4 regions of the Streptococcus suivaginalis genome follow, and region 4 is predicted to be linked to each of the others. Evidence: predicted binding sites of a transcription regulator. Region 4 holds the regulator's gene; each other region holds the start of a gene.

Evidence for each region. The regulator Rex, encoded in region 4, represses fermentation and respiration genes when NADH is low (regulators of the CRP and FNR family bind a similar motif). The targets are predictions, from matches to a motif close to TTGTGAANTANTTCACAA.
Region 1: the regulator Rex is predicted to act here: its motif matches at 4,088-4,105, upstream of PXH68_RS01205 (formate/nitrite transporter family protein).
Region 2: the regulator Rex is predicted to act here: its motif matches at 3,273-3,290, upstream of adhE (bifunctional acetaldehyde-CoA/alcohol dehydrogenase).
Region 3: the regulator Rex is predicted to act here: its motif matches at 5,210-5,227, upstream of PXH68_RS08820 (formate/nitrite transporter family protein).

The regions. Positions count from the first base shown of each region.
Region 1 is NZ_CP118733.1:238,634-246,230, forward strand. Features, by position in the region: gene PXH68_RS01185 (IdeS/Mac family cysteine endopeptidase) at 1-708, shown strand, start outside; gene PXH68_RS01190 (DUF4097 family beta strand repeat-containing protein) at 937-2,010, opposite strand; gene PXH68_RS01195 (DUF1700 domain-containing protein) at 2,007-2,762, opposite strand; gene PXH68_RS01200 (PadR family transcriptional regulator) at 2,749-3,075, opposite strand; gene PXH68_RS01205 (formate/nitrite transporter family protein) at 3,253-4,059, opposite strand; gene PXH68_RS01210 (helicase HerA-like domain-containing protein) at 4,314-5,855, shown strand; gene PXH68_RS01215 (NUDIX hydrolase) at 5,958-6,563, shown strand; gene PXH68_RS01220 (helix-turn-helix transcriptional regulator) at 6,619-7,083, opposite strand; gene PXH68_RS01225 (hypothetical protein) at 7,258-7,597, shown strand, end outside.
Region 2 is NZ_CP118733.1:246,865-254,461, forward strand. Features, by position in the region: gene PXH68_RS01230 (hypothetical protein) at 1-264, shown strand, start outside; gene PXH68_RS01235 (MIP/aquaporin family protein) at 320-994, opposite strand; gene rpmG (50S ribosomal protein L33) at 1,161-1,310, opposite strand; gene rpmF (50S ribosomal protein L32) at 1,326-1,508, opposite strand; gene hisS (histidine--tRNA ligase) at 1,783-3,066, shown strand; gene adhE (bifunctional acetaldehyde-CoA/alcohol dehydrogenase) at 3,387-6,038, shown strand; gene PXH68_RS01260 (hypothetical protein) at 6,080-6,220, opposite strand; gene thrC (threonine synthase) at 6,589-7,597, shown strand, end outside.
Region 3 is NZ_CP118733.1:1,928,723-1,936,319, forward strand. Features, by position in the region: gene radA (DNA repair protein RadA) at 103-1,470, opposite strand; gene PXH68_RS08795 (dUTP diphosphatase) at 1,477-1,920, opposite strand; gene PXH68_RS08800 (hypothetical protein) at 1,949-2,473, opposite strand; gene PXH68_RS08805 (YbaN family protein) at 2,667-3,026, opposite strand; gene PXH68_RS08810 (NADPH-dependent FMN reductase) at 3,154-3,756, shown strand; gene PXH68_RS08815 (NAD(P)H-dependent oxidoreductase) at 3,771-5,006, shown strand; gene PXH68_RS08820 (formate/nitrite transporter family protein) at 5,237-6,031, shown strand; gene PXH68_RS08825 (ABC transporter ATP-binding protein) at 6,114-7,597, opposite strand, start outside.
Region 4 is NZ_CP118733.1:1,067,893-1,075,489, reverse strand. Features, by position in the region: gene PXH68_RS04995 (L-lactate dehydrogenase) at 1-628, opposite strand, end outside; gene gyrA (DNA gyrase subunit A) at 819-3,263, shown strand; gene PXH68_RS04985 (class A sortase) at 3,265-4,008, shown strand; gene radC (RadC family protein) at 4,069-4,761, shown strand; gene PXH68_RS04975 (redox-sensing transcriptional repressor Rex) at 4,758-5,393, opposite strand; gene PXH68_RS04970 (DUF4649 family protein) at 5,539-5,739, opposite strand; gene PXH68_RS04965 (DUF1831 domain-containing protein) at 5,742-6,089, opposite strand; gene PXH68_RS04960 (cysteine desulfurase family protein) at 6,091-7,206, opposite strand; gene PXH68_RS04955 (ribose-phosphate diphosphokinase) at 7,215-7,597, opposite strand, start outside.

The DNA of each region.
Region 1 (7,597 bases), 830 kb from region 4:
GGTTCCTCCGTCACGCATGAATTGCCAGCGGGTCACCTTTCAGTCCACGGTTCCTCCGTCACGCATGAATTACCTGCAGGTCATCTTTCGGTCCACGGTTCCTCCGTCACGCATGAATTACCTGCAGGTCATCTTTCGGTCCACGGTTCCTCCGTTACGCATGAATTACCTGCAGGTCATCTTTCGGTTCACGGTTCTTCCGTTACGCATGAATTACCTGCAGGTCATCTTTTGGTGCATGGTTCCTCCGTCACGCATGAGTTTCCAGCGGGTCATTTGTCTCTCCCTGGTTCTTCCGTTACGTATGGATTGCCAGCGGGCAAACCTCCTATTCGTTTCGAGGAAGAAGTGGATGGCGGACCAGCCGTAAGGGGAGGCTTTAGTAGAGAAAGTGAGGCTTCTAATCAGTTTGTTGGGAAGATGACAAGCAACTCAAGATTAAACAAGAGCGATGGTGCAAATTTACAGTCAAATTCATCAAGCTGTGCTGCTATGCTTCTAGACTCCTTTAACAGGGATTGGGAGCAAAATCAGGTTAACTATTTGCCAAGGACTCGTGCAATTCCTCAAGAGCAAAATCAAAAGAATCATCAGGTAGTCGCTAAAGGAAGGGGAGTTCCCCTCCTCTATCAGGCGGTCTGTTCGCTAGTCAGTCTGGCTGCTTTAGGTTATTGGCTACTTTCTCGCAAGTCCAAAGAAGAAAAGTAATAGAAAGAGATTGCCTAGATTCATAAGTATGTTAATTTTGAAAGTTTGTGACAAATCACTCCCATCTCTTGTCAGTCTCTTTACTTGAAACTAGATCGTTACTGAATATCAAACAAGGGAAAGAAAATACAAGAAAAACACAGACAGAAGGGTTCGATTCGATTGGAATCAATTGGAACTGTCTGTGTTTTTTCCTTTTGTTTTGAATTTTCTTATTTGGTAAGAAAATTATTTTGGATCACGGAAGTTGATAGTCGCGTTGGTTGCGTCAAGGCTTAGTTTGTTTTTGCTTTCTTTTTTCTCAACAGTCAGACTAAAACCATCTTCTGTTTCCTTGACCTCTAGTTTTTCATACTGGTCTCTTGTAAAGATACCAATATCTTTCAACTGACTTTCGTCAATCAGACTTGATTCGCTTTGGGCAGTTTCCCACTCTTCATCTGACTCGTAGTAGTAGCCCATAAATTCGCCTAGACTTCTTAAGTCAAGCTTATTTTGAATCTGGAGGTTGATGTCTGCTAATGATTGGTCAGTCAGATCGATATTGGTCACGGTATAAGCTCGGTCTTCGTGTGGGAGGAATTTGTTGTCTCCTAGGAGAGTTCCTTCAATCAAATCCAGTTGGCCATAGTTTTCAACAGAAACATTTTCGAGCTGGGTCTGATAGAACAGGATATTGTCACCTTGTGCAGAGATAGTGGTATTTTTAATCGTTGATTTACTGATATCTGTTGTATAGTAACTACTTAAAGTACCTGAATCCAATTGGACATTGTTGAGATAAAGTGTCCCGCCTTGCTCGACGGTCATTTCCTTGATATGGACATTTTCAATGTAGAGACTATCGTAGTAGCGATTATAGGCATTGTTACTGATGAGTCTGTCCAGTTGCTTACCTGTTGGGACCTCAATGGTAACAGAGTAGATGTCGATAGCGTCATCGGCTAATCTTTCTCCGAGAAACTGCATGATACCTTGAATGGACAGTTGGGGATTTTTGGAGCTAAGGGCCAGGATGCCATTTTTCTCAGTGACTTCAACTGTGTTGTGGGTGTTATTTTTTGAGTTGGCATAGGACACATGGAAGAGTCCGTCGGTTGATTCCTTGATTGTGACCGAATGCGGAAGATCTTTAATCTGGATTTCTGATAGGGAAGTATAGGATGTTTGAACCTGATTCGGTTTTGCAATTTCTTCCAGGCGGTTGAGACCTCCAGAGAAAAATCCAATTCCAACCAGAATCAAGCCAGAAATCAAGCTGACAAAGCCCGTGATAAGGGCGATAGTAAGTTTCTTTTTCATGCTCGTTTACCTCGTTTCAAGATCCATTGGAAGAAGGTTTTGACTAAGCGCCATGCCCAATAGGTGAAAAATCCAGTCAAAAGGTAGAGTAGGATGGCCGCACCAAACAAGGATAGGCCAGCGCCAAAGCCCATGATGAAGACATTGAATCCTTTTGAAAGCAAGGTAAATCCTTCCCAAATCAAGGAACCGCCAGTAACCATCAAGCCGACTCCCAAGCCAAATGCACCAATGATGAAGGCGACAATTAATAATACCAAGCCTAGCAAGGCCCCGATCAGCAAGAGAAGAAGAGGGATGGTAATCGGAAGGGTAATCAGAGCAAGACTGGCCAACCAAACTGTTTTCCGTGTATGTTTCAATTGCTCTAAGTTCTTTCCGATGTAAAAAGCTGTGCTGATGGTGACCAAGAATATTCCCATGATTCCAAGCAGTGGTTCAACAAAGAGGAAGAAAGCAGAGATAAGAAGGGCAGCGCTCAACAAGGCCAAAGTAAGCAAGAAGCGCTTGTCTTGTGGACTGGTCACATCTTCTGTTGGATTTGGGTCTTCCAGTTGACGGTTGAGCATGTTGTTGATCAGTTCATTTGCTGCTTCTTTAGGAGACCCTAACTCTTCCATGATATCGGCTTCACGTTCAGGACCAGCCTCGTCAAAATATTCTTCAAAAAAGTTTCTGGCTTCCAAGTATTCCTTGTGGGGCAACTTTTTCAAATGCTTTTCAAGTTGCTCCATGTACTCAGTTCTTGTCATGGCGGACACTCCCTTCTATGATGCCGTTGATAGTAGTCGTATAGATATCCCAGTCTTCTTTGAGTTGGACCAATTCTTCATGGCCTAGCTGGGTTAAACTATAATATTTCCTCATCCGTCCTTGGAATTCCTGTGAATAGGTGGTCAAGAGATCCTGTTGTTCCAAGCGTTTCAGAATGGGATAGAGGGCAGATTCCTTTATGTTGGAAATCAGCTTGATGGTCTGACAGATCTCATAGCCGTAGGAATCATTGGATTCTAAAATGGCCATAATGAGAAATTCCGTCAGCACTGCAGGTACGGGAAAATGCATGCGGCTCACTCCTTTCGATGATGATCGCCTTGTAGGTTGATATTTGTTATATACTGATTTTTGTATATATCAAAATTTACTATATATAAAATATACACCCACTTAAATAAATTGTCAAGTCATTTGAGGGAAATTTTTTCAAAAAAATAGGACTGGTATTCCAGTCCTGTTTGTAGTTTAGTCCACATAGAGTTTTGATTTATTGCTGAGCCAGCTGTAAAGGAAGCCGATCAGGATACCACCGCCGACAAAGTTTCCAAGACCTGAGAAGAGGAAGTTGGTCAATACGCTCATCACCGTCATTCCCTCGACAGCTCCGCCATTTGCAAAGAAAGCAAGAGAGAAGGTTGAGAAGTTGGCAATTACGTGCTCAAAGCCGAGGAAGGCAAAGATGAAGATGATAAAGATGAGGGAAATCACACGTCCAGCATCGTCTTTCATACGCATAGAAATAAAGACTGCGATGTTGACCACGATGTTGGCAAAGATCCCTTCGACAAACTGGGTCAATGGGGTCTTCATCAGTTTGGCAGTCGTAGCCTGGATCAAGTAGCTATGCTCGTCTAGGTGACCAACTTGGTAAGGTTGGGTGTAAGAGAGTAGGAAGCAGACAATCACTGCACCAACGAAGTTGAAGAAGATACAGGTTGCTAAAATCTTAAGAGCAGTTTTGGTTGGGATAACCTTGCGGTGAACAGCGGAAGTCATATACATCATGTTGGATGTACCGAGCTCGGCATTCATGTAGAGAATCATGACCAAGCACCAACCGAACATAAGTCCGTAACCAAATTTACCCAAGCCATCCACGATGTGGTTAAGCTTGTCAGCGACATAGGCTGAAATTGCCAAACCAATTGCCAGATAAACGCTGGCCATGGCTGCCCGAATCGCATAGGCAAAGAAGTTGCTTTCAATCAAGTCAGCCTTTTTCTTGATACTCTTGTCTATGTTGTAAATGAGTGTATCCTGATTTTCTGCCATAATAGTCTCCTTTATTTGTTAGCGGATATTGAAAAGTTTCTCACAATAAACGAGTATAACAGAAAATGACTAAAATAGTAAGTGTTTTTCGGCAAAAACACAAAGTAATCGCTCTCATTTTTCTCCTGAAAATTTCCAAGCCCTCTAAGTCGGAAATAGGCGAGATTTTAAGAAGAAGCTGGCTCTTTTCTCCTTCTGATTTCTTGAAACTATGCTACAATATAGATAGAAAAGATCGGAAAAGAGGAGACAATATGTCACAAACAATTGCCTTTGGTTATGGTAAAACAATCGCAGAAATTCCCTTGAAACGACTTAATCGGCACGGGATTATAGCTGGAGCAACAGGGACGGGTAAAACGGTGACCCTTAAAGTCTTGGCAGAGCAGTTGAGTGATGCAGGGATTCCAGTATTTCTGGCCGATATAAAGGGAGACTTGACTAGTCTGGCGGCGGAAAACAGCAAGGAGATTGACCCAGGCCGTTTGGAAGCAACGCAGTATGGTGACTACCAGCCAGCAGCCTATCCAGTTGAATTGTGGGATGTCTTGGGCCAGGAGGGAATTCCTGTTCGCATGACGATTTCAGAGATGGGTCCTGTCTTGTTGACCAGAATTTTGGGACTAAACGAAACCCAGGAAAGTATTTTGAACATCATCTTTAGTGTAGCAGATCAGGAAGGTCTACTCTTGCTTGATTTGATGGACTTGCGGGCTATGCTTAACTACGTGGCTGAAAATGCTGAAGAGCTCAGCAAGTATTATGGTAATATCCCAGCTCGCTCAGTTGGAGCCATTCTTCGTAGCCTGGTGGTTTTGGAACAGCAAGGTGGCAATCAATTCTTTGGTGAACCAAGTTTGGAAATTGCTGACTTGATGCGCACTAGCTCAGATGGTCGTGGAGTCATTAACATTCTCAATGCCAAGGACCTCTTTAATCAACCCACACTCTATTCAACTGTTTTGCTCAGTCTGTTGACAGAACTTTATGAAAGTTTACCAGAAGAAGGGGATTTGGACAAACCAAAATTAGTATTCTTCTTTGACGAAGCCCACGTGCTCTTCAAAGATGCACCAAAGGTTCTATTGGAAAAAATTGAACTGATTGTTCGACTGATTCGTTCCAAGGGTGTGGGTGTCTTCTTTGTTACTCAAAATCCGACAGACATTCCAGATAGCGTGGCAGCACAGTTGGGAAACCGCATCCAACACGGTCTTCGTGCTTTTACGCCAAAAGAGCTCAAGACGGTGACAACAGTGGCTGAGACCTTCCGCCAAGAAGAGGGTCTTGATTTAGCCAAAGTCATTCAGGAATTGCAGGTAGGGGAAGCAGTGGTTTCCACCTTGCAGGAGGACGGAACTCCGAGTCTGGCAGATCGAGTTCTTATCTATCCACCTAAGAGTCTTTTGGGAACTGTAGAGCCAACAACAGTCTTGAACCTGATTAACAAATCCAGTCTTCTGGACAAGTATGCTGAGATGGTGGACCGCCAATCGGCCCATGAACAGATCACAGCTCTGACGCAGGAGAAAGAGGCTGCCCTCCTTCAAGCTGCTGAGGAAGCGGAAAAGAAAAAGCAGGCTGAAAAGGAAGCCAAAGAAGCAGAAAAAGAAGCACAGGCAGCGGCAAAAGCCCAAGAAAAAGCGGAGAAAGCTGCTCAAAAAGCTAGCCAGTCAACCAGTCGCAGAACTGATTCAACTATGGACCGTTTTACTAAAAATCTGATGAGTCAGGTCGGTAGAGAGGTAGGGCGCGTGGTGACCCGAGGTATTTTGGGCATGTTAAAAGGGAAATAAGGGGGGCGGGCGTCCCCCTTTTATTTGTAGGAGCAATTACTTGCCCCAGTTAGAGACCTGTGCTAAGATATGGAGAGTAACACTAGTTAGTGAGGAATAGACATGCAGGACAAACTTCATTCTCTTTTAAATAACCGCAGACCCAAACCCTTGGGCTTGGAACGAACCTATGCCGTCCTCCTTCCGCTGGTATTTTGGGATGACCAGTGGCATATTTTATATCAATTGCGGAGCGAAGCCATTTCGCAACCAGGGGAGGTTTCCTTCCCAGGTGGGCGTGTGGAAGCGGGAGAAACCTATCAAGAAGCGGCCATTCGAGAAACTATGGAAGAATTAAATCTTTCATCAGACCAGATTGACATTTTGGGAGAGCTGGATTACCTAGTCTTTGGCAAGTCTATGATTCGTTGCTTTGTCGGTATTCTTCAGATGGATTGGACAAGTATCAAACCCAATGAAGAAGTTGCCAAACTCTTTACCATTCCGCTGTCAACCATGCAGCGGTTGGAACCGACCTATTATCAGTTGGATTCGATTATTGATCCCCAAAGTAATTTTCCCTTTGAACGAATCCGTGGCGGTAAAGAGTATCCTTTCAGCCACCACCAACGCCTAGTTCCTTTTTATGAAGGATTGGAAGAAAACCTTTGGGGCATGACCGCCCAGTTCACCCAAGGATTTGTAGAGATGATAAAAGACAGCCAGTAGATGGGCTGTCTTTTTTGTTGTGGCATAGAACAATTTCAGTCAGGCTTGGTCATGCTTATTTTTTTCTAGTGTTTGCAGATTTCATAAGCAGACTAATGACACCTGTAGCAAAGATTGGGGCAAAGGATCGGATAATCTTTTCCGCACTGGCATAGGAATTTGACTTAGCAATTAATTGAGAGGTTTCTTGAATTTGATCTAAATCAAGATGCTTACCAGATTGTTTTGCGATATCGGGTGATTCGGATAAAAAACTCATGAGCAATTTGGCACGTCTTGCTCTGTCAGGGTCAACTTGCTGCAACTGTTCAATTTCAAACTCTACTACCGTTCGAATGGCTATGTAATGGAGCTTTGATAATTTACTCCGATTTGTCTCTAGATTACTGATAGTCTGCTTGGTCACTCCAATTAGGGTGGCAAGATCTTCACTAGTCCATCCAATGGTCTCTCGAATCTCTTTTAGATTAGCTTGCATGATAGGTGCCAAGGTTGTTGAGTTTGGATACTTTTCGTTCATGGGAATTCCTTCATCTCTTTTTCTATATTATATCAAAAAATGAACAAACAATGATTTTTTTTGTTAATCAAAAAACAAAATGGACAAAAATATATTTTAGTTGTATAAAAATCTTGACAAAATAAAAATGTTGAATTATACTGGATGTAGAAATTAATAAAGAGGAGTAGAACTATGGGCCAAACCATTGTGGAGGAACTTCGTACATTTCGAAAATTGATAATTGAGTTTGAGCAAGTGACCAGAGAAAATGAAGCGGCGAAATTGAAGGTCAAGGAGGCAAAGGACTATCAACCCAAAAGACTAGCTGGGTTTGATGATGCCTATTTAACCAAGTTTGTCGTGGACAGAATTGGGGAAGCACCTACTCCGTTTGGTCCATTAGATCTTAGAAGATTGTCCAAAAGGGCAGTAGCCAAGCGAGATGCAGCTATACAGAGATACAATGAGAAGCTAGAGCAGGTCAAACAAGAGTACAATCACCTCTACCACGATAAAAGGCAGGAGTTTCAAC
Region 2 (7,597 bases), 820 kb from region 4:
TTCAAGGGGCTCAAACAAGAGAAAGAAGGAGCAGCCAAGCAAGCAAACCAAGAACAAACATATAAAGTAGTGCGCTTACCCAAAGAAGTTGCGGATGAATTAAGAAAAAGTTGCCCCTCCCTGACTATTGGAACAAGGTTTCACCTTATTGACCAACTAGAAATTGCAGGAAAAGAGACAGCCTTTATCGACATTGTAGGAGGAAAAAGCAATCCTTACTTAGTACCGTTTGATATTCTCCACTCTATTTCGGACATAGCATAAAAGGAACACTTGTTCAAGTGTTCCTTTTTAAGGATTTCCTATTGTAAAATGGAATTCATCTTACTTTTTGAGTTTCCAATAAATGTTGACCTACTAGTGCAGCAAAAGCAGCACCAACTAGCGGTGCAAGGATAAAGATCCAAACTTGACTGAGAGCTTCTCCACCGAGGAAGAGAGCTGGGGCCAAGCTACATGCTGGGTTGACAGAGAGACCTGTGATGTTCAAGCCCAAAAGAATCAAGAGGGTCAAAGTCAATCTGATAACGAGACCAGCAATTTTTCCATTGCCCTTGCTTGCTGAAGTTACTGTAACGATAACCAAAACAAAGATAAAGGTTGCGATTGTTTCAAACAAGAAAGCACCTGCGGCATTTACAGTTGAAAATCCATTTTCTCCTAAACTTGCTGTTGAAAGTCCAGCATTTGACAAGAAGAGAATCAAGGTTGCTGAAGCAAGGATTGCTCCCAAAACTTGCGCAGCTACACAAGTAGCAAACTCTTGTGCATTCAAACGTTTGTTGATGAACATAGCCAATGAAACAGCAGGTTTCAAGTGTGCACCCGAAACAGTACCGATACTGTAAGCAGCCGCTACAATAGAAAGACCAAAGGCAAATGCAATTCCAAGGTGGCCAAGACCATCTACACCATTACCAAAAACAACAGCGCCAGTCCCAATAAAGACCAACATAAATGTACTGATTAATTCGGCTAAAAACTTTTTAGACATGTTTTTTCCTCCGGTCATCTATCATGAATCGTTTTCATAAAAATTTCAAGAAAATTAATTTAAACAGATGTGCAGGTGGATTGGATGCAGTGTTTCGTAGTTGGGTGTTTTATAGAAATCAAAAAAGCACTTGAAACCATTGATTTCAAGTGCTTTTTCAGTTCAATTATTTCACCTCAGTAAAAATCACGTGCTTACGCAATTTTGGTGAGTATTTTTTCAATTGAAGACGGTCTGGAGTGTTACGTTTGTTTTTTGAAGTAAGGTACAAACGCTCACCAGATTCTTTGTGTTCAAGTGTAATATTTACGCGCATGGTATCTCCCTTCTATTATTCAGCTGAAGCAGCCTTAGCGATTTTACGTCCTTTGTAGTATCCTTTCAAAGATACACGGTGAGAACGTGAGTAATCTCCAGTAGTTTCATCAAATTTCACAGTTGGAGCTGCTACTTTATAGTGAGTACGACGTTTGTTTTTCTTCGCTTTTGAAGTGCGACGTGCAGGTACTGCCATTTCTTTCTTCCTCCGTTAAATATAAGGGCATAGCCCTTTTTAAATCTAAAATAGTGTGTATGACTTTCGTCAACTTTAACAGTATAACAAAAGTTTTTTGTAAAGTAAAGTTACTTGACAGATTTTTTTCACTTTTTTGGCAAATAGCAGAGCATTTATGGTAAAATAAGGAGGATTGCAAGGCTCGGCTGGTAGAGTTTGAGCCCTTATGACTTAATTTGGAAAGGAATAAGCACAACTTCGATTGATATAAGTTGGCTTTATACACTTTATTATGAAACTACAAAAACCAAAAGGAACGCAAGATTTACTACCGCAGGACACGGCCAAGTGGCAATACGTGGAAAACTTTGCTCGGAACATTTTCAAACAGTACAATTACGCTGAGATTCGCACACCGATTTTCGAGCATTACGAGGTGATTAGTCGCTCAGTTGGGGATACCACAGACATTGTGACCAAGGAAATGTATGATTTCTATGACAAGGGCGACCGCCATATTACCCTACGTCCAGAAGGGACAGCACCGGTTGTTCGCTCTTATGTCGAAAACAAGCTTTTTGCCCCAGAAGTACAAAAGCCAGCTAAATTCTATTACATGGGTCCAATGTTCCGTTATGAGCGGCCGCAGGCAGGTCGTCTTCGTCAGTTCCACCAGATTGGTGTGGAGAGCTTTGGTTCCAATAATCCAGCGACAGACGTGGAAACCATTGCTATGGCCTACCACTTCTTTGAGGAGCTGGGGATCAAGGACATTCGCCTCCACCTCAACAGTCTGGGTAATCCAGAGAGCCGTGCCGCCTATCGTCAGGCCCTGATTGACTATCTGACGCCACTCAAGGACCAGCTATCTAAGGATAGCCAGCGTCGCTTGGAAGAAAATCCATTGCGTGTGTTGGATTCCAAGGAAAAAGAAGACAAGATTGCGGTGGAAAATGCACCGTCTATCTTGGACTATCTGGATGGGGAAAGTACAGCCCACTTTGAAGCAGTCAAGTCCATGCTGGACAGTTTGGGGATTGCTTACACCATTGATACCAACATGGTACGCGGTCTGGACTACTACAACCACACTATTTTCGAGTTTATGACAGAGGTGGGTGGCAATGACCTGACCATCTGTGCTGGTGGTCGCTACGACGGCCTGGTGTTTTATTTCGGTGGGCCAGAAACCGCTGGTTTTGGCTTTGGTATGGGGATTGAACGCCTCATTCTTGTCCTTGAAAAGCAAGGTATTGAGCTTCCTCTTGACACCCAGTTAGATGTCTACATCGCAGTTTTAGGTCAGGAGGCCAATGACGGAGCGCTTGAGTTGGTTCAAGCCATCCGCAAGCAAGGGTTCCGAGCAGAGCGCGACTATCTGGACCGCAAGCTCAAGGCCCAGTTTAAGTCGGCAGATGTCTTTGGAGCCAAGGCCATCATTACCCTAGGTGGTAGCGAAATCGAATCAGGACAGGTGGTGGTTAAAAATAACCAGACAAGAAGTCAAGTTGAAACAAGCTTGGAAACACTTAAAACAGATTTTGCAAGTATTTTAGAAGCATTGGAGAAGCAGTAGCCTAAGGCACTGCTTTTTTCTGTTCAAAAAACAGATTGAAAAGACAGAGTGGATTTGATATACTAATAGTAAGCGCTATCATTTGTGAGAATTCAAAAAAGTCTTGTGAAATCCAAGAATTCAGCAAAATCTCTTTCACAAACTAGGACTGAAAACCCTAAAACAAAAGGAATCTTGCAGCAAATTTCACAAGAAACTGGAAAAATTTGTGAAATTTTTAACAAACTCTTTACAAATCCAAGAAGATGGTGTAGAATATATTTGTGAAAAAGTTAACAAAGGAAGTTGACTAGAAAAAAGAACATTTTGGAGGAATCCCAATGGCTGATAAAAAAGTAGTATCACCAGAAGAAAAACTAGCTGAAGCTCGCACTCACGTTGATGAGTTGGTGCAAAAAGGTCTCGTTGCTCTCGAAGAGTTCCGTCTTCTTGATCAAGAACAAGTTGACTACATCGTTGCGAAAGCGTCAGTAGCTGCCTTGGATCAACACGGTGTCTTGGCCATGCATGCCCATGAAGAAACTGGCCGTGGCGTCTTTGAAGATAAGGCGACTAAAAACCTCTTCGCCTGCGAACACGTTGTTAACAACATGCGCGGTGTGAAAACTGTTGGCGTGATTGAAGACGACGAAGTAACTGGTTTGACCTTGATTGCTGAGCCAGTGGGTGTTATCTGTGGGGTTACTCCAACAACCAACCCAACTTCAACAGCCATCTTCAAATCATTGATTGCTCTTAAAACGCGTAACCCAATCGTCTTTGCCTTCCACCCATCTGCACAAGAATCATCAGCACACGCAGCCCGCGTTGTCTATGAAGCAGCTGTAGCAGCAGGTGCGCCTGAAAACTGTATCCAATGGATTACAAAACCATCTATGGAAGCAACTTCAGAGTTGATGAAGCACGATGGTATCGCAACAATTCTTGCGACAGGTGGTAACGCAATGGTGCGTGCAGCTTACTCTTGTGGCAAACCAGCCCTTGGGGTAGGTGCAGGTAACGTACCAGCTTATGTGGAAAAATCAGCAAACATCCGTCAAGCAGCTCATGATATCGTTATGTCTAAGTCATTTGACAATGGTATGGTCTGCGCATCTGAGCAAGCTGTTATTGTGGACAAGGACATCTATGATGAATTTGTAGAAGAATTCAAGTCTTACCACACTTATTTTGTGAATAAGAAAGAAAAAGCTCTTCTGGAAGAATTCTGCTTCGGCGTGAAAGCTAACAGCAAAAACTGTGCAGAAGGCAAATTGAATGCTGATATCGTTGGTAAACCAGCAGCATGGATTGCAGAACAAGCTGGCTTTAAAGTACCAGAAGGTACCAACATCTTGGCAGCAGAAGTAGCTGAAATCGGTGAAAAAGAGCCATTGACACGTGAAAAATTGTCACCAGTTATCGCTGTCTTGAAAGTAGAAGGCCGTGAAGAAGGTCTGGAAGCAGCACGTCAAATGGTTGAATTCCACGGTCTTGGACACTCAGCTGCTATCCACACAGCTGACGAAGATTTGGCTAAAGAATTCGGTACACGCGTAAAAGCTATCCGTGTTATCTGGAACTCACCATCAACCTTCGGTGGTATCGGTGATGTTTACAACGCCTTCCTTCCATCTCTTACTTTGGGATGTGGTTCTTACGGACGCAACTCAGTGAGTGACAACGTAAGTGCCCTTAACTTGCTCAACATCAAGAAAGTAGGAAGACGGAGAAATAATATGCAATGGTTTAAAGTCCCATCAAAAATTTACTTTGAACGTGACTCCATTCAATACTTGCAAGTAATGGCAAATGTTGAGAAAGTCATGATCGTAGCCGATGAAGTCGTTGTGAAACTTGGATTTGTTCAACGTGTAATTGAACAATTGCAACTTCGCTCAAACAAAGTGATGTACACCGTCTTCTCAGATATTGAACCAGATCCAGACATCACAACAGTTGAACGCGGTGCAGAAGCAATGAAAGCCTTCAAACCAGACACAATCATCGCAATCGGTGGTGGTTCTGTAATGGATGCTGCGAAAATCATGTGGCTCTTCTACGAGCAACCACAAGTTGACTTCCGTGACCTTGTTCAAAAATTCATGGACATCCGCAAACGTGCCTTCAAATTCCCAGAATTGGGTGAAAAAGCTAAGTATGTTGGTATCCCAACTACATCTGGTACTGGTTCAGAAGTTACGCCATTTGCCGTTATTTCTGATAAGAAAAACAACCGTAAATACCCACTTGCTGACTACTCATTGACACCAACCATTGCCATCGTTGACCCAGCATTTGTTATGAGTGTGCCAGACTTTGTAGCAGCAGATACAGGTATGGACGTCTTGACCCACGCGACAGAAGCTTACGTTTCTACTGTTGCCAACGACTACACAGACGGTTTGGCACTTCAAGCTATCAAGTTGGTCTTTGAAAACCTTGAAAAATCTGTAAAAGAAGCAGATTGGGAATCTCGTGAGAAAATGCATAACGCATCAACAATGGCAGGTATGGCCTTCGCCAACGCCTTCCTAGGTATTTCTCACTCAATGGCCCACAAACTTGGTGGACGTTTCCACACTGTTCACGGCCGTACCAACGCTATCTTGCTTCCATACGTTATCCGTTACAACGGTACTCGTCCAGCTAAGACCGCTACATGGCCTAAGTACAACTACTACCGTGCAGATGAGAAGTATCAAGACATCGCGAAAATGCTTGGACTTCCAGCTTCAACACCAGAAGAAGGTGTAGCATCTTACGCGAAAGCAGTTTATGAACTCGGCGAACGCTTGGGTATCAAGATGAACTTGAAAGACCAAGGTGTTGATGAGAAAGAACTCAAAGCACACTCTCGTGAATTGGCACTTCTTGCTTATGAAGACCAATGTACACCTGCTAACCCTCGCCTCGCAATGGTTGACCATATGCAAGAAATCATCGAAGATGCTTACTATGGTTACAAAGAGCGTCCAGGTCGTATCAAATAATTTAGGCAGTCAAAAAAATCTCCTTCAATGAAGGAGATTTTTTATGTTGCCTCTTGCGGGCTAAGTTGAATGGTAAGAAGAGCTGGTTGTTGGGGATCTAAGCTATCAAAGATAGAAAGGTTCCATAGGTTGATTTGGAGAGTGCCTGCTTCTAACTGATAGCCAACAGGGTATTGAACCAACCAGCCACCAAGTCCATTTGTCCCAGCGATCAGGGCAGTGTGATTGCCTTGGTATTGATCTAGGATAATGGCGGAATCAGATAAGAGTTGGCTTTGGTCGATTCGTGCGGAAAATGTTTCTGTCTGTTCAGGGTTATGGTTGTAACGAACACCTGTTTCAACACCGCCATCAGCTGCGATGGTGACTTGAATAAAGTCTGCTTGCTCGCTTTTTCCAACCCAGGTACCGACACAGGTGAAAATGTTATAAATTTGTAAAAAAAATAAAGCATTTTTTTGAATGAGGTAAAGGGTTTTTGATTATATCTTGGGAATTTTCTGTCAATTTGTGGTAGAATAGAAAAAATAGATTTTTTATGAGGGATACCATGACATTAGTATATCAATCAACACGCGATGCAAAAAATACTGTGTCGGCTAGTCAGGCGATTTTACAGGGCTTGGCGACCGACGGTGGTTTGTTTACACCGATTTCGATTCCTGCAGTTGATCTGGATTTTTCTGTTTTGAAAGACGCTTCTTATCAAGAAGTTGCCAAGCTGATTTTGTCGGCTTTCTTGGATGATTTCACGGCAGACGAGCTGGACTACTGTATCAACAATGCCTACGACAGCAAGTTTGACACGCCAGTTATTGCCCCAGTTGTCAAGCTAAAAGGTCAGTACAACTTGGAGCTCTTCCGTGGCTCAACCATTGCCTTCAAGGACATGGCTCTGTCCATCCTCCCTTACTTGATGACGACTGCGGCTAAAAAGCACGGTTTGGAGAATGAGATTGTCATCTTGACCGCGACTTCAGGCGATACAGGCAAGGCGGCCATGGCTGGTTTTGCAGACGTTCCTGGCACGCAAATCATCGTCTTCTACCCACGCGACGGGGTGTCTAAGGTCCAAGAATTGCAGATGACTACTCAGACAGGTGCTAATACCCACGTGGTGGCTATTGACGGAAACTTTGACGATGCCCAAACCAACGTCAAGCACATGTTCAATGATGAGGCCCTTCGTGCCAAGTTGGCGGCTAAGAAGCTCCAGTTTTCATCAGCCAACTCCATGAACATCGGTCGCTTGGTGCCCCAGATTGTTTATTATGTCTATGCCTACGCTCAGCTGGTTAAGACTGGTGAGATTGCGGCGGGTGACAAGGTCAACTTCACCGTTCCGACAGGCAACTTCGGCAACATCTTGGCGGCTTACTACGCTAAGCAGATCGGTCTGCCAGTTGGCAAGCTCATCTGTGCGTCCAACGACAACAATGTCTTGACCGACTTTTTCTCGACTGGCGTTTATGACAAGAACCGCACCTTCCGCGTGACCACTAGTCCGTCCATGGACATCTTGGTGTCCTCTAACTTGGAGCGGTTGATTTTCCACCTCT
Region 3 (7,597 bases), 860 kb from region 4:
AATTTCTGAAATTTTCAGAAATAGGTTAGACCTAGCTTATCACATTCCCGACCATTTGTCGCAAAAAGAGGAGCGACTAGCTGTCACTCCCGAATGATTTCATCAGTTGAACACTTTCTGCAAGACTTCGCCAATGGTAGTCACGCCGATAACGGTGATTTCCTTGGGGACCTTGATACCTGTCAGAGAATTTTTGGGGGCATAAACCTTGGTAAAGCCCAATTTGGCGGCTTCGTTAATCCGTTGTTCAATCCGATTGACGCGGCGGATTTCACCTGTCAAACCGATTTCGCCTATAAAGCACTCTTGTGGGTTGGTAGGCTTATCCTTGTAACTGGAGGCAAGGGCAACTGCGACCGCTAGGTCAATAGCTGGCTCATCCAGTTTGACACCGCCTGCTGACTTAAGGTAGGCATCTTGGTTTTGGAGGAGCAGGCCTGCCCGTTTTTCCAAAACCGCCATAATCAAGCTGGCACGGTTGAAGTCCAAGCCTGTCGTGGTCCGCTTGGCATTGCCAAACATGGTCGGCGTCACCAGGGCCTGCACTTCTGCAAGGATAGGGCGGGTGCCCTCCATGGTCACGACAATAGCAGAACCTGTCGCCCCGTCCAGACGCTCTTCTAGAAAGACCTCGCTAGGATTGAGGACTTCGACCAAACCCTGCGACTGCATCTCAAAAATGCCGATTTCGTTGGTGGAGCCAAAGCGGTTTTTGACCGCCCGCAAGATACGGAAGGTGTGCTGTCGCTCGCCCTCAAAATAGAGAACGGTGTCCACCATGTGCTCCAGGGTCCGCGGTCCAGCCAAGGTGCCTTCCTTGGTCATGTGGCCGACGATAAAGGTTGCGATATTGTTGGTCTTGGCAATCTGCATGAGTTCATTGGTCACTTCACGGACCTGACTGACAGAACCTTGCACGCTAGAAATGTCAGGGCTCATAATGGTCTGGATAGAGTCGATAATCAGGAAATCTGGTTTTATCTTCTCAATCTCGGTCCGAATGCTCTGCATATTGGTCTCCGCATAGAGATAGAACTCGCTGTCGATGTCGCCCAAACGCTCCGCTCGCAACTTAATCTGCTGGGCAGACTCTTCCCCCGACACATAGAGGACGGTGCCAATGGTCGAAAGTTGGGTTGATACTTGCAGGAGCAGGGTGGACTTGCCAATCCCTGGATCGCCTCCAATGAGAACTAGACTGCCCGGCACCACGCCGCCACCCAGGACACGGTTGAACTCTTCCATGTTGGTCTTAGTGCGAGCCACTTGAATGGACGACACTTCATTGAGTTTCATAGGTCGGGTCTTCTCACCTGTCAGGCTGACCCGCTCGTTCTTGACTTCAGCGACTTCCACTTCCTCGACAAAGCTAGACCAGGAGCCACAGTTGGGGCAACGGCCCAGATACTTGGGCGAGTGATACTCGCAGGATTGACAGATAAAGGTTGTTTTTTTCTTAGCGATGGTGATTTCCTCCTATTTCCCCGTTGAGCCAAATCCACCCGTCCGAACGCCGTCGGCCTGGTCACCGTCAGCCAAGAGGAAGGGGGCAAAAACAGCCTGTACGATTCGCTCGCCAGCTTCCACCACGACGGTCTCCTCTGTGATGTTTCGCATCTGGGCAAAGATATGACCTTCATTAGCTGGATTGCCATAGTAGTCGCCGTCAATAACCCCAACCGAGTTAATCAGGACCAAACCCTTCTTGCGAGGGTTGGACGAACGGTCGTAGAGATAGAGGACCTCATTGGCCTGCATATAGGCCTTGACACCTGTCGGCACCAGCTTAATCTCACCTGGCTCCAAGCTAGCCGTCTCCGCAGCTTTCAGGTCGTAACCTGCTGCGTGGGCTGTCTCACGTTTTGGCAATAAATTTTCATCAGTAAACTGGCTAACCAGTTCGAATCCACGGATTTTCATAAGAACTCCTTACATCATTTTCTTCTTTTTATTCATTGTATTCATTCGCATTGTTCGTCACAAATGCAAAAAGCGTTGTTAAGGGAAAGGCATACTCGTCATCAAAGCGAGCCGCACGTAGCCACAAGTCTTGGTCAACCTTACGGAGATAGACACTGCGAGGGAAGGTGAATTCTTCTTCCAACTGAGGCGACAGCAGGCAAATGGCTCCGTCTGGTGATTTCCCTTGGGAGAGTATAGCATCCCGACTGACTTCCTGTTCCAACAAGGCCAGGCGAAGATAAACTCCCAGATGAGCTGGTGGTAACTGATAACCCATCTCCACGGCTCTCCCCTCTATCTGAGGAGCAGTTGCTTCCCGATCAAATCCCATTTCGGCTAGACTGACAATCTCAACTAAACACTTCTGTCTCTCCACCACTTCTTGATAAGTTGGATGAGCTAAGTAGGTCTTGAAATAGTCATTTACCAAAATCCCCTTGTCATCTAAATAGGCAGGGATTTCTTCTTTTTTCAGGGGAAATAATTCAACTCGAACACTCTGTCTTTTCATAGGTCTATTATACAGGAAATACAAGGTAAAGCAAAACTCCAACCTAATGGCTGGAATTTTGAATTTATTCAAACACAAACTGGTTGTGGTAGAGTTCGGCGTAGAAGCCGCCCTGTTTAAGGAGTTGGCTGTGGTTGCCTTGCTCAATCACTTTTCCGTCTTTTAGGACGATGTTCAACCCTCAAATCTGACTTTATTTCTCCGGTATGACCCAAAACAAATAGTAAGTGATGAAGATTGTTAACAGTCCCAGTCCTATTTTGACCAATAAAATAGGAGCCAGCCAGATAGAAATTGCCATAAGTAAGTAAATTTGCCAGATGATTTGCTTTTTTCGTTTACGGGAAATGGATTTGGTCTCAACGTAATCAGCTACGTAAAATTGATAAATTTTTGTATTGCGTAGCCATTTTTCAAACCTTTTTGAACTTCTCGCAAAGCAAAAACCAGCCAAAAGTAAAAGAGGGGTTGTCGGAACTATCGGTAAAACAATCCCAATGACACCAACCATCAAACTAACAAAACCAAATACTAGATAGAATATTCTCTGCATACTAATATTATACCAAAAGAACTCGTGAATTTTTGAACAATTTTATCACATTTTCAGAAAGCGCTTGCATTTTATTGGATAAAAGGGTATGATAAAGGTACCAAATTTAGGAAAGAGAGAAGACGCTATGAAACTTCTAGGACTGGTCGGAACAAACTCCGCTCGCTCAACCAACCGCAAACTCTTGCAGTACATTGAACAGCACTTCGCTGATAAGGCAGATATCGAACTGGTTGAAATCAAGGAACTCCCAATCTTCAATAAACCAGCCAATCGAGAATTACCAGAAATTGTCAAAGAATTGGTCGCAAAAATTGAGGCTGCTGACGGAGTCATCATCGGAACTCCCGAATATGACCACTCTATTCCAGCTGTCCTTATGAATGCCCTTGCTTGGGTATCATACGGTGTCTATCCACTATTAAACAAACCAGTTATGATTACTGGTGCTTCTTATGGAACACTTGGTTCCTCTCGTGCCCAACTACAGCTACGTCAAATTCTCAACGCTCCTGAACTCAAGGCCACTGTCTTGCCAGATGAATTTTTATTGTCACATTCCTTGCAAGCCTTTGATGCCAATGGGGAGCTCATTGATTTAGAAACTAGTCAAAAACTGGATGCCATCTTTGATGACTTCCGCCTCTTTGTCACCATGACTGGCAAGCTGTCTAACGCAAAAAAATTACTCCAAAAAGAAGCTGAAAACTTCGATTGGGAAAACCTGTAAGAGAGGAATATACTATGAAATTTGTCGGAATCGTCGGGTCTAATGCAGACCAATCTTATAACCGCATGCTATTGCAATTTATTCAACGCCACTTTAAAGTAAAATTTGAATTAGAGCTTTTGGAAATCAAAGATGTCCCAATGTTCAATCAGGACGAAGACCAGTCTAATAGTTTTGCGATCCAATACCTTTACAACAAAATCACACGTGCTGATGGTGTCATCATTGCTACACCTGAGCACAATCATACCATTACCCCTGCCCTTAAGAGTACTCTGGAATGGCTCAGTTTCAATTTACATCCATTTGAAAATAAACCAGTTATGATTATCGGGGCTTCTTATTACGATCAAGGAACTTCTCGTGCCCAAGTTCACCTACGGAAAATTTTAGATGCACCAGGTGTCAATGCTTACACACTACCAGGTAATGAATTCCTCCTTGGTAAGGCCAAAGAAGCTTTTGACGATAAGGGCAATATCATCAATGAAGGCACCGTGAAATTCTTAGAAAGCTGTCTAGACAACTTTATCAAGTATGTCGGTGTTGTATCCAAATTGAAAAAACCAAAACCAATCGCACCAGAAGATTTAGACTGTACCAAACCAATCGCAACGACCATCACTGGTGTGGATCCCGATGATCCAGATTGGCTAGAAAAGGCTTCTAAATTGGTTAACGCAGTTGAGGGAGACACCTATGTTAAACTGGACAATGGTCTGTTGACCGTTAACCAACTCAATATGTTCCTCAATGCGATGCCATTTGAATTGACCTATGCAGATGATAATAACCAGTTCCTCTACTACAACAATAGTCACCAAGAACCTGATACCATGTTGGGTAAACGGGTACTTGCTCAAGTAGGAAATCGCCTGTCAACTGTCCACGGTACGCTACCTCCTGCCCGCATGAAGAATGTTGAATGGGTTGTCGGTACCTTGCGTAATGGTAACCAGGAATATGTTCGTACCATTGTACCCGGTACCCCTGCTGAAATTATCAACACCCACAACTACCAAGCTATGTACTATCCTGACGGATCCTACGCTGGTATCAATGAAATTATCTTTAATTTCAAACCATGGCTAGATTGGTATCTTGAAGCTACTGGTCAACGCTTGGTTGGTGGTTCGGGAACTGCCGCAGCTCCTGCACATGTTGACGCAACCTCTGGTGCATCAGATGCTGGTAGTGCCCCTGCTACTTCCACACCGACAGATGCAAATTCTGGTGCATCCGCTCACTAATCGTTCACATATAGTGGCTGGGAAGAAAGCCCAGCACCTCTTCTCAGAGTTCGTGTCAACATCTCAGCGCAGTGGTTGATTGGCAGATTTGTTCGTTTTTTACACTCCAAATCTGGCCTAATCAACTGTGCGGGGGTGGGAAGACGAACTCTTTTTAGACTGGTCGAGTTCTTTCCCACTCCCATATTTTTCAAACAAAAACATTGATATTGATTTCACAAGGAGTTCCTATGTCACCATTTCAAGAAAAAATTTCAGTTGCTGTTTCAAAAAAAGAAGCCCTTTTTGACGAAAGTCTAGGCCGCTATGCCTTGCGTTCTATGTATGCAGGAGCCTACCTGACTATGTCAACAGCTGTCGGTATTATCGGAGCAGACGTTATTGCCAGTCAATTTCCAAGTTTGTCGCGCTTTGTCTTTACCTTCATCTTTGCTATTGGGCTGGTTTTTGTTCTTATTTTTGGTGGTGAATTAGCCACTTCTAACATGATGTATCTCACAACTGGTGCCTACTATAAGCAAATTAGCTGGAAAAAAGTGACACAGATGCTGCTATACTGTACTTTCTTTAACTTTGTAGGCGCTACTATTCTAGCCTGGCTCTTCAATCAGTCCTTTTCCTACCTCAATCTCTCTGATAAGAGCTTTGTCGTCAATGCCGTTACCATCAAACTTGGAAAATCTGACTGGAGCAATTTTATTGAAGGGATCACGGCTAATATGTTTGTAAATATGGCAATCCTTGGCTTCATGCTCATCAAAGAACAGTCTGCTAAGTTCTTTGTCATCATTTCCTCCATTTTTATGTTCGTTTTCCTCATCAATGAGCATCTGGTCGCCAATTTCGCATCATTCATGCTCTTAGCCTTTAATGCTGCTCGTACTAATGTAGATACCTTTACTATAGTAAATATTCTTCGTCAGTGGATTGTTGTTTTCTTTGGAAATTGGCTTGGAGCCGGCCTCTTTATTGGAATTGCTTATGCTTGGCTCAATCAGACCAAAACCAACCACCTTGAACAGTAATGATACTACAAAAACAGCCAAGATAAACCACATCCTAAAAGTTTAAGGATTGTGGCCTGCTTATCTTGGCTGTTATTTTTTACTATTCAAACACAAACTGGTTGTGGTAGAGTTCGGCGTAGAAGCCGCCCTGTTTAAGGAGCTGGCTGTGATTGCCTTGCTCGATAACTTTTCCGTCTTTGAGGACGATGATTTCATCCGCGTTGAGAATGGTTTTGAGGCGGTGGGCAATAACGAAGCTGGTCCGTCCTGCGATAATGGCCTCCATAGCCTTTTGAATTTTGGCTTCCGTTACGGTATCAACGTTAGACGTTGCTTCGTCCAAAATCAAGACCTGCGGATCTGTCAAGAGCGTACGGGCAATGGAAATCAGCTGTTTCTGACCTGTGGAGAAGACATTCTCATCATCGGTCACAAAGGTTTCATATCCCTCTGGCAAGCTCATGATAAAGTCATGAATATGGGTGGCACGAGCTGCGGTTTCCACCATTTCTTGCGAAATACTCTCATCGCCAAAGCGGATATTGTCCGCAATAGTGCCAGAGAAGAGTACCGACTCCTGCAAGACAATACCGACCTTATCCCGCAAACTATCCAAATCATATTCCCGAATATCGCGACCGTCAAAGGCCACGCTACCACCATTGACATCGTAGAAGCGGTTGATCAAGTTCATAATGGTAGTCTTACCAGACCCCGTCGGCCCAACGACCGCCACCATTTTGCCCTTAGGAGCAGAGATTGACACCTTGTCCAGGACCTTCTGACCCGGCAGATAGCCAAAGTCGATGTCCTTGATTTCAACACCTTCTTTTAATTCGGTAAATAGCGGAGCGTTTTGAGGGCGAACTTCCTCAGGCTCATCAAACATTTCCTGAATACGATGAGCTCCTGTGAAAGCCAACTGCAATTCTGCCCAGCTGGCAGCAACCTGCATGATTGGCTGGTAATACTGTTGCGAATATTGAACAAAGGTCACCACCAAACCAAGTGCGGCAGCTGTTTCCAGCGAGCTATCGTTGAGAACAATGCTGGAGCCTGCAAAGATAACAATAGCCGTATTGACCAAGCTCATCCCATTCATAAATGGGAAGAGAATTCCACCAAACAAGCGACCCTTGAAGGTCGTACGGCGAACTTCTTCATTGAGTTCCAAGAAACCTTCAATCGTTTCTTCCTGTACACCTTGTACAATAATCGCTTTTTGTCCAGAAATTTTCTCGTCCATGTAGGCATTGAGCTTAGATACCGCAGCCTGTTGCTTATCCGTGTATTTCCGTGATAGGCGGATGATAATGACCAAGGCAATCAAGGCAACTGGCGTAGAAGCAATGGTCACCAAGGCCAAGCGAGTATCCTGACGGAACATCATGATGACCATACCAACATAAAGAGCGATGTTGGTCACCACTTGGGTCAAGGACTGGTTAAAAGCGTTTTGGATATTGTCCAAATCACTGGTAAAGCGAGAAAGAATATCCCCGTCCTTGTGGCTATCAAAGAAGGCAACTGTCAAACGTTCCAGCTTGCCAAACAAGCCCTTACGCATACGGTTGGTCGAATGTG
Region 4 (7,597 bases):
GCTCGTCGATGTCGCGGTTGTCTTGCAACCAGTCGTACAATTTCACACCCGCAACGTTAGCGTGTGACCAAACTGCAAATTCAGAGTCACCGTGCTCACCCATGATGTAGGCGTGAACAGAACGTGCGTCGATGCCAATTTTGTCAGCCAAGGCTTGACGGAAACGAGCTGAGTCAAGTGAAGTACCTGAACCGATAACGCGTTCTTTAGGGAAACCTGAGAATTTCCAAGTTGAGTAAGTCAAAACGTCAACTGGGTTAGCAGCAACGAGGAAGATACCGTTGAAACCTGATTTAACGATTTCTGTAACGATTTGTTGGTTGATACGGAGGTTTTTCTCTACCAACTCAAGACGAGTTTCACCTGGTTTTTGTGGCAAACCTGCTGTCAATACAACCAAGTCTGCATCGTGAGCGTCAGAGTACTCAGCAGAGTAGATTTTTTTAGGTGAAGTGAAGGCTAATGCGTGGCTCAAATCTTCTGCGTCACCTTGTGTACGGTCTTTGTTGATATCGATGATACCCAATTCTTGACCAATACCTTGGTTAACAAGAGCGTAAGCATAAGCAGAACCTACGGCACCGTCACCGACAAGGATTACTTTTTTGTGTTGTTTAGTTGCAGTCATGTTCTAAACATCTCCTTAGTTTTATTGTGGGAGTAAATCCCTAACAGATAACATTCTAGCACTTTTTGTGCCTTTTGTCACTTGTTAATCGGTCTTTGAAAATGTTTACATTGCTATTCATTAGCAAGAAATTTAAGCCTATTTATGATATAATAGACTAGATAAATACTGTGGAAAAGAGACTGATTGAATGCAGGATAAAAACCTAGTAAATGTAAATTTAACCAGTGAAATGAAGACATCATTCATTGACTATGCGATGAGTGTCATCGTTTCACGTGCCCTGCCAGATGTTAGGGATGGACTCAAACCAGTTCATCGTCGCATTTTGTATGGAATGAACGAGTTGGGCATTACACCAGATAAGCCTCATAAGAAATCTGCCCGTATTACAGGGGATGTAATGGGTAAATACCACCCACACGGGGATGGGGCTATTTATGAAGCTATGGTACGTATGGCGCAGTGGTGGAGCTATCGCCATATGCTAGTTGATGGGCATGGGAACTTCGGTTCCATGGACGGTGACGGTGCCGCTGCTCAACGTTATACCGAAGCCCGCATGAGCAAGATTGCTTTGGAGATGCTTCGTGATATTAACAAAAATACTGTTAACTTTGCTGACAACTACGATGCAAGCGAGCGGGAACCAGAGGTTCTGCCAGCACGTTTTCCAAACCTTTTGGTCAATGGTACAACAGGTATTGCAGTTGGTATGGCGACCAATATTCCACCACATAACTTAGGTGAGACCATTGATGCAGTTCACTTGTTGATGGACAATCCTGAAGCCACAACCAGAGAAATCATGGAGGTTTTGCCTGGGCCTGACTTCCCAACAGGTGCATTGGTGATGGGGAAATCGGGTATCCATCGTGCCTATGATACAGGTAAGGGCTCCATTACCCTTCGTTCACGTACAGAAATCGAAGAATATGGAAATGGTCGTGAGCGAATTGTAGTAACTGAATTTCCATATATGGTCAACAAGTCCAAGGTGCAAGAGCACATTGTCCGTTTGGTCCAAGAAAAGCGGATTGATGGTATTACCGCTGTTCGGGATGAGTCAAACCGCGAGGGTGTCCGTTTTGTTATCGAAGTTCGCCGAGATGCTTCTGCCAATGTCATTTTGAACAATCTCTTCAAGTTGACGCAGTTGCAGACCAACTTTAGCTTCAATATGTTGGCAATTCAAAATGGTGTTCCTAAAATTCTCTCTGTTCGCCAGATTTTAGGAGCCTATATTGAGCACCAAAAAGAAGTCGTAACTCGTCGGACACAATTTGACAAGGAAAAAGCAGAGGCACGTGCTCATATTTTGGAAGGCTTGCTGATTGCCCTTGACCACATCGACGAAGTGATTCGCATTATCCGTAATTCAGAAACGGATGCCATTGCCCAGGCAGAATTGATGGAAAAATTCAACCTATCTGAGCGTCAAAGTCAAGCTATTCTTGACATGCGTCTGCGTCGTTTGACAGGATTGGAACGTGATAAGATTCAGTCAGAGTACGATGATTTGGTGGCATTGATTGCTGATTTGGCAGATATTCTTGCGAAACCAGAACGTGTCGTTTTGATTATCAAGGAAGAATTGGAAGAAGTCAAACGTAAGTATGCAGATCCACGCCGTACAGAATTGATGGTTGGCGAAGTTCTCTCGCTAGAAGATGAAGATTTAATCGAAGAAGCGGACGTATTGATTACCTTGTCAAACCAAGGCTATATCAAACGTCTTGCGCAAGATGAATTCCAAGCACAAAAACGTGGAGGTCGTGGCGTACAAGGGACAGGGGTCAAAGATGATGACTTTGTCCGTGAATTGGTATCGACCAGCACCCATGACCGTCTCTTGTTCTTCACCAATAAAGGCCGTGTTTACCGACTAAAAGGCTATGAAATTCCAGAATACGGTCGAACTGCTAAAGGTTTGCCAATTGTCAACCTCTTAAAACTAGAAGAAAACGAATCTATTCAGACTATCATTAACGTTACTAAGGATCAAGAAGCAGACCACTATCTCTTCTTTGCAACGCGTCAAGGTTTGGTCAAACGAACAAGTGTGTCTGAATTTGGCAATATCCGTCAAAATGGTCTGAAAGCTTTGAACTTGAAAGATGATGATGAGCTGATTAATGTTTTCTTAACAGATGGTCAAGCAGATATCATCATGGGAACTAAGTTTGGCTATTCGGTACGCTTTACGGAAACTGCCGTTCGAAATATGGGACGAACAGCAACGGGGGTTCGAGGTATTACCTTACGTGACCAAGACCATGTTGTTAATGCAACAGTTGTTTCAGAAGATCAAGAAGTTCTGGTCTTGACTGAAAATGGTTACGGGAAACGAACCCCTGCCAGCGAATACCCTACAAAAGGCCGTGGCGGTAAAGGGATGAAGACTCTCAAAGTGGCAGAGAAAAATGGCTACCTTGCTGGTCTAACTACAGTTAATGGTGATGAGGATATCATGGTCATTACAGACACAGGTGTCATTATCCGAACCAGTATTGCCAATATTTCGCAAACAGGTCGTTCGACTATGGGGGTTAAAGTCATGCGCTTAGACCAAGATGCACACATTGTGACATTTGCTTTAGTAGAAGCAGCTGATGAAAAGGAAACTGAGGAATAAGATGGGAAAAGACCAAACAACAAAAAAGAAGCGCTCCTCTCTTTGGAGAAATATTCTATCGGGAATTTTGATTATTCTTGCGCTCTGCTTGATTTTTAATAGCTCTATTCGAAATATGATTATCGCCTGGAACACTAATCGTTATCAGGTGACACAGGTGTCTGAAGAGGAAATTGAGCAAAACAAACAAGCAAGCTCTACTTTTGATTTCGAACAAGTAGAATCTATTTCAACTGAAGCAGTTTTGAAGGCCCAGTGGGAAGCTCAAAATTTGCCTGTAATTGGTGGAATTGCGGTTCCAGATTTAAAAATTAACCTGCCGATTTTTAAAGGTTTGGACAATGTGGCGCTTATGTACGGAGCCGGTACAATGAAAGAGGACCAAGTCATGGGTCAAGGAAACTACGCTCTTGCTAGCCACCATATATTTGGAATGGCTGGAGCTAGTGATACCTTATTTTCACCTCTGGAACATGCAAAAGAGGGGATGAAAATCTACTTGACGGACAAAACAAATGTTTATACCTATGTTGTAACTAGTGTTGAAGTTGTGACACCAGAAAGCGTCTATGTGATTGATGATGTTGAAGGGAAGAACCAAGTAACGCTTGTAACTTGTGAAGATGCAGCAGCCACTATGCGAACCATTGTCAAAGGAGAGCTTGAGACGGTAACAGCTTTTGATGAGACAGATGCAGAGATTTTAGATTCATTTGAAATTTCTTACAATCAAATTCAACTTTAAAAAGAGAGCCTTGCTCTCTCTTTTTTTTTTCGAATAGAAGAAGTAGGAGGATGAGAAATAATGTATAGTATTTCATTTCAACAGAATTCATTATTACCAAGAGAGCGACTTCTGGAAGTAGGACCTGAAGGACTTAGTAATCAAGAATTGCTGTCTATTTTTATTCGAACTGGCACCAAGCAGCACCCAGTCCAGGAATTGGCTACAAAAATCCTAAAAGAGGTGGATCATCTGGCAAATTTGAAGGGAATGTCCATCGAAGAATTACAATCGATCTGCGGAATTGGTCGCGTCAAAGCAATCGAAATTCAAGCCATGATTGAATTGGGGCGTAGAATTCACCAGTCTGAAATCACTCTCCAACAAAAAGTTTTAGGCAGCGAAAAACTAGCTTCTCGCATGATGCAGGAGTTGGGAGATAAAAAGCAAGAGCATCTGGTAGCTATTTATTTGGATACCCAAAACCGCATTATTCAGCAGAAAACGATTTTCATCGGAAGTGTCAATAAGTCCATCGCAGAACCAAGAGAGATCCTCTACTATGCTGTCAAAAACATGGCAACAAGTGTGATTATTGTTCATAATCATCCATCTGGCTCTGTTCAGCCAAGTAAGAATGACCTCTTGTTTACGCAGGCATTAAAAAAGTCCTGCAATATGCTAGGACTTGTGCTTTTGGACCATCTAATTGTTGGAAAGTCGCGTTATTTTAGTTTTCGAGAAGAGGGGGAATTGGTTGATACCTTCAACTAGTCTTTTCTCATAAAGTAGAGCAAGGTTTGTAGTTCACTTGTCAAATCAACGTACTGGACTACAACATCTTTTGGAACAGAGAGATTGACAGGTGAAAAGCTCAGAATGCCTTTTACACCAGCAGCCACTAAGATATTTGCAACCTCTTGTGCCTTATTACTTGGGACAGTTAAGATGGCAGTTTGTGACTTGGCTTCCTTGATTTTTTCTTCAATTTCAGAGATCGCATAGATAGGAATTCCTGCATCCACAGTTCCAACTGCAGGATTTTCATCTGCTTCAAAGGCCATCACGATTTTCATTTTATTGCGCTCATGGAAGCGATAGTGAAGTAGGGCTCGTCCCATATTACCAACTCCGACTAGCATAACATTAGTAATGGAATTATCGTTTAGGATGTCTGCGAAAAATTCCATTAGTTTTTTCACATCATAACCGAAACCACGGCGACCTAATTCACCGAAATAAGAAAAGTCCCTTCTGACAGTTGCGGCATCAATACCAATGGCTTCAGCGATTTCTTTGGAACTAGCTTTTTCAATATTTTCTGCATTAAAGCGTTTAAAAATACGGTAGTAGAGCGACAGACGCTTGGCTGTTGCTCTTGGGATAGACGATTTTTCGTTCTTCACTCGATATTCTCCTTCAGTTTCTAAAAATATTCTAGAGTAAGTTTGTGAATATTGCAACAGATTAGCTTGGAAAATGACAAGAAAAATCTGGTTTTCCAAAAGCAGAGGATTTGTGAAATCGTTGCTAAGAAAACCAGATAGTTGATTATAGACTTTGTAAAAAGTGGTAAACTTGACCAATCGAACCAGTAAAGCCCAAGTCCTCACTGTCTTTTGTCAGTGACAGAACAGGATAGTAATCGGGTAAGGTAAGGCAGCCAGAAAATGCTAGCTGAGCAGCTGCCAAATCAGGAAACTCTTGACTTCGAACTTGCTGATAGGCATCTTTATAGGTAATTTTAATCATATTTATCTCTCAATCTTGTTGAAGATATTTCGATCAACAAGACTTTCTAGCAAAAAGTAAAATTTTTCTTGAATAACGGGGTTGCTATTTTCTTTGAAGATATTGACAATACGCAAACCGGATTGGTCTGTAATATTGATTTTAAAGGCAGTCAAATCTTTATTAATTATGATTTTCAACAGAAATCCTTTTTTTGAATTTGGAATTTCTTCAAGAAGGCGAGTTAATTGAAAATGCCCTGCCTTGGTTTCTTCGAAAGTGGTGTCCTTTAAAGTATATTTTTTAATCTGAGGACTGATCTCGTAGGTATATAAACAGTCTTTCAAGCTGACGGATGTTTCAAAAGCCATATTAAACTCCTAATATAAGTGATAGTTGGTGAATTAATTGATCAATTTCTTCCTTGGTGTTGGATTCCGCCAAGCTAATCCGGAGGGATTCTTTCAAACGATGCGACTTCTTGCCGTATAGCGCTTCTAAAACGTGACTGGTTTGGATGACACCAGAGGTACAGGCAGAGCCACTAGAGAGGGCAATACCTGCTAAATCAAGCCGCATAAGTACCTGTTCGTTAAGCGTATCTGGTAAACCAACATTCAAGACATATGGAAGATGATTCTTTGGTAAATTTAGATAATGGGGGAGTGAACTCAGCTGTTCAAGCAAATAGTCTTTTAAATCTTGGACAAGCTTCGTATTGCTCTCCATGTTTTCTAACTGCTGTGTCAAGGCTGTTGCCATAGCAGCAATACCTGCAAGGTTTTCAGTTCCGGCTCGACGTTGTCCCTCCTGCTTGCCTCCGTGTATCAAGGCATGGAAATGCATGTCAGCGGCAAAGAGAAAACCGACTCCTCTAGGTCCATGAAATTTATGGGCCGATGCTGAAAGAAAATCAACAGCTAGATTTGTTAGCTGAATCGGTAGTTTGCCGATAGCCTGGACAGCATCCACGTGGAAGCGAGCTGGGTGATCAGCAAGAACTGTGGCAATCTCTTCGATGGGAAGAATCATACCAGTTTCATTATTTACATACATGATTGAAACGAGAATGGTATCAGCTCTTAGTGCCTCTTTCACTTGTTGAGCCGATATGTTACCATCTACTGGTTGAAGATAGGTTACCTCAAAACCGTGTTGTGTTGCTAAATAGTCCATGGTTTCCAAAACGGAATGGTGTTCGATAGCAGTGGTTATCAGGTGTTTTCCCTTACTTTGGTTAGCCAAGGCATAGCCTTTAATGGCGAGATTGTTGGCTTCAGAACCTCCAGATGTAAAGATAATCTGGTCAGCATGAACACCAATAGCAGTTGCGATAGTTTGTCGTGCCTGACGCAATTCTTTATGAGCCAATCTGCCCGCACTATGAATACTGGATGGATTGCCATAAACTGTTTGGGCGATGGATAAATAAGTTTTTAAGGCTGCTGATGACATGGGAGTCGTTGCAGCATGGTCGAAATAAATCAAACGATCTCCTAGTTGTTTTTTTCAGGATGAGCGACATTGAAGAGCGGGCTGATTGGACGGCGTTCTTGGATACGAATAATGGCATCCGCAATCAAGTCACTTGCAGTAAGGAAAGCAATATTTTTGGGATGTTGTTCTTTGCTTGCAACAGAGTCAGTTACCAAAATTTCTTTGATAGGTGCTTGATCTAAGAGTTGAGCAGCAGTTCCAGCGAATAAGCCATGGCTAGCAACTGCATAAATTTCAGTAGCTCCACCTTCTTGAACAATTTTAGCGGCTTCTGAGAAGGTTTTACCTGTATTTAGGATATCATCAATTAAAATCGCACGTTTACCGGCAACATCGCCGATAATATACCCTTCTGCACGGTCAGAATCATCTTGAGCGTAGT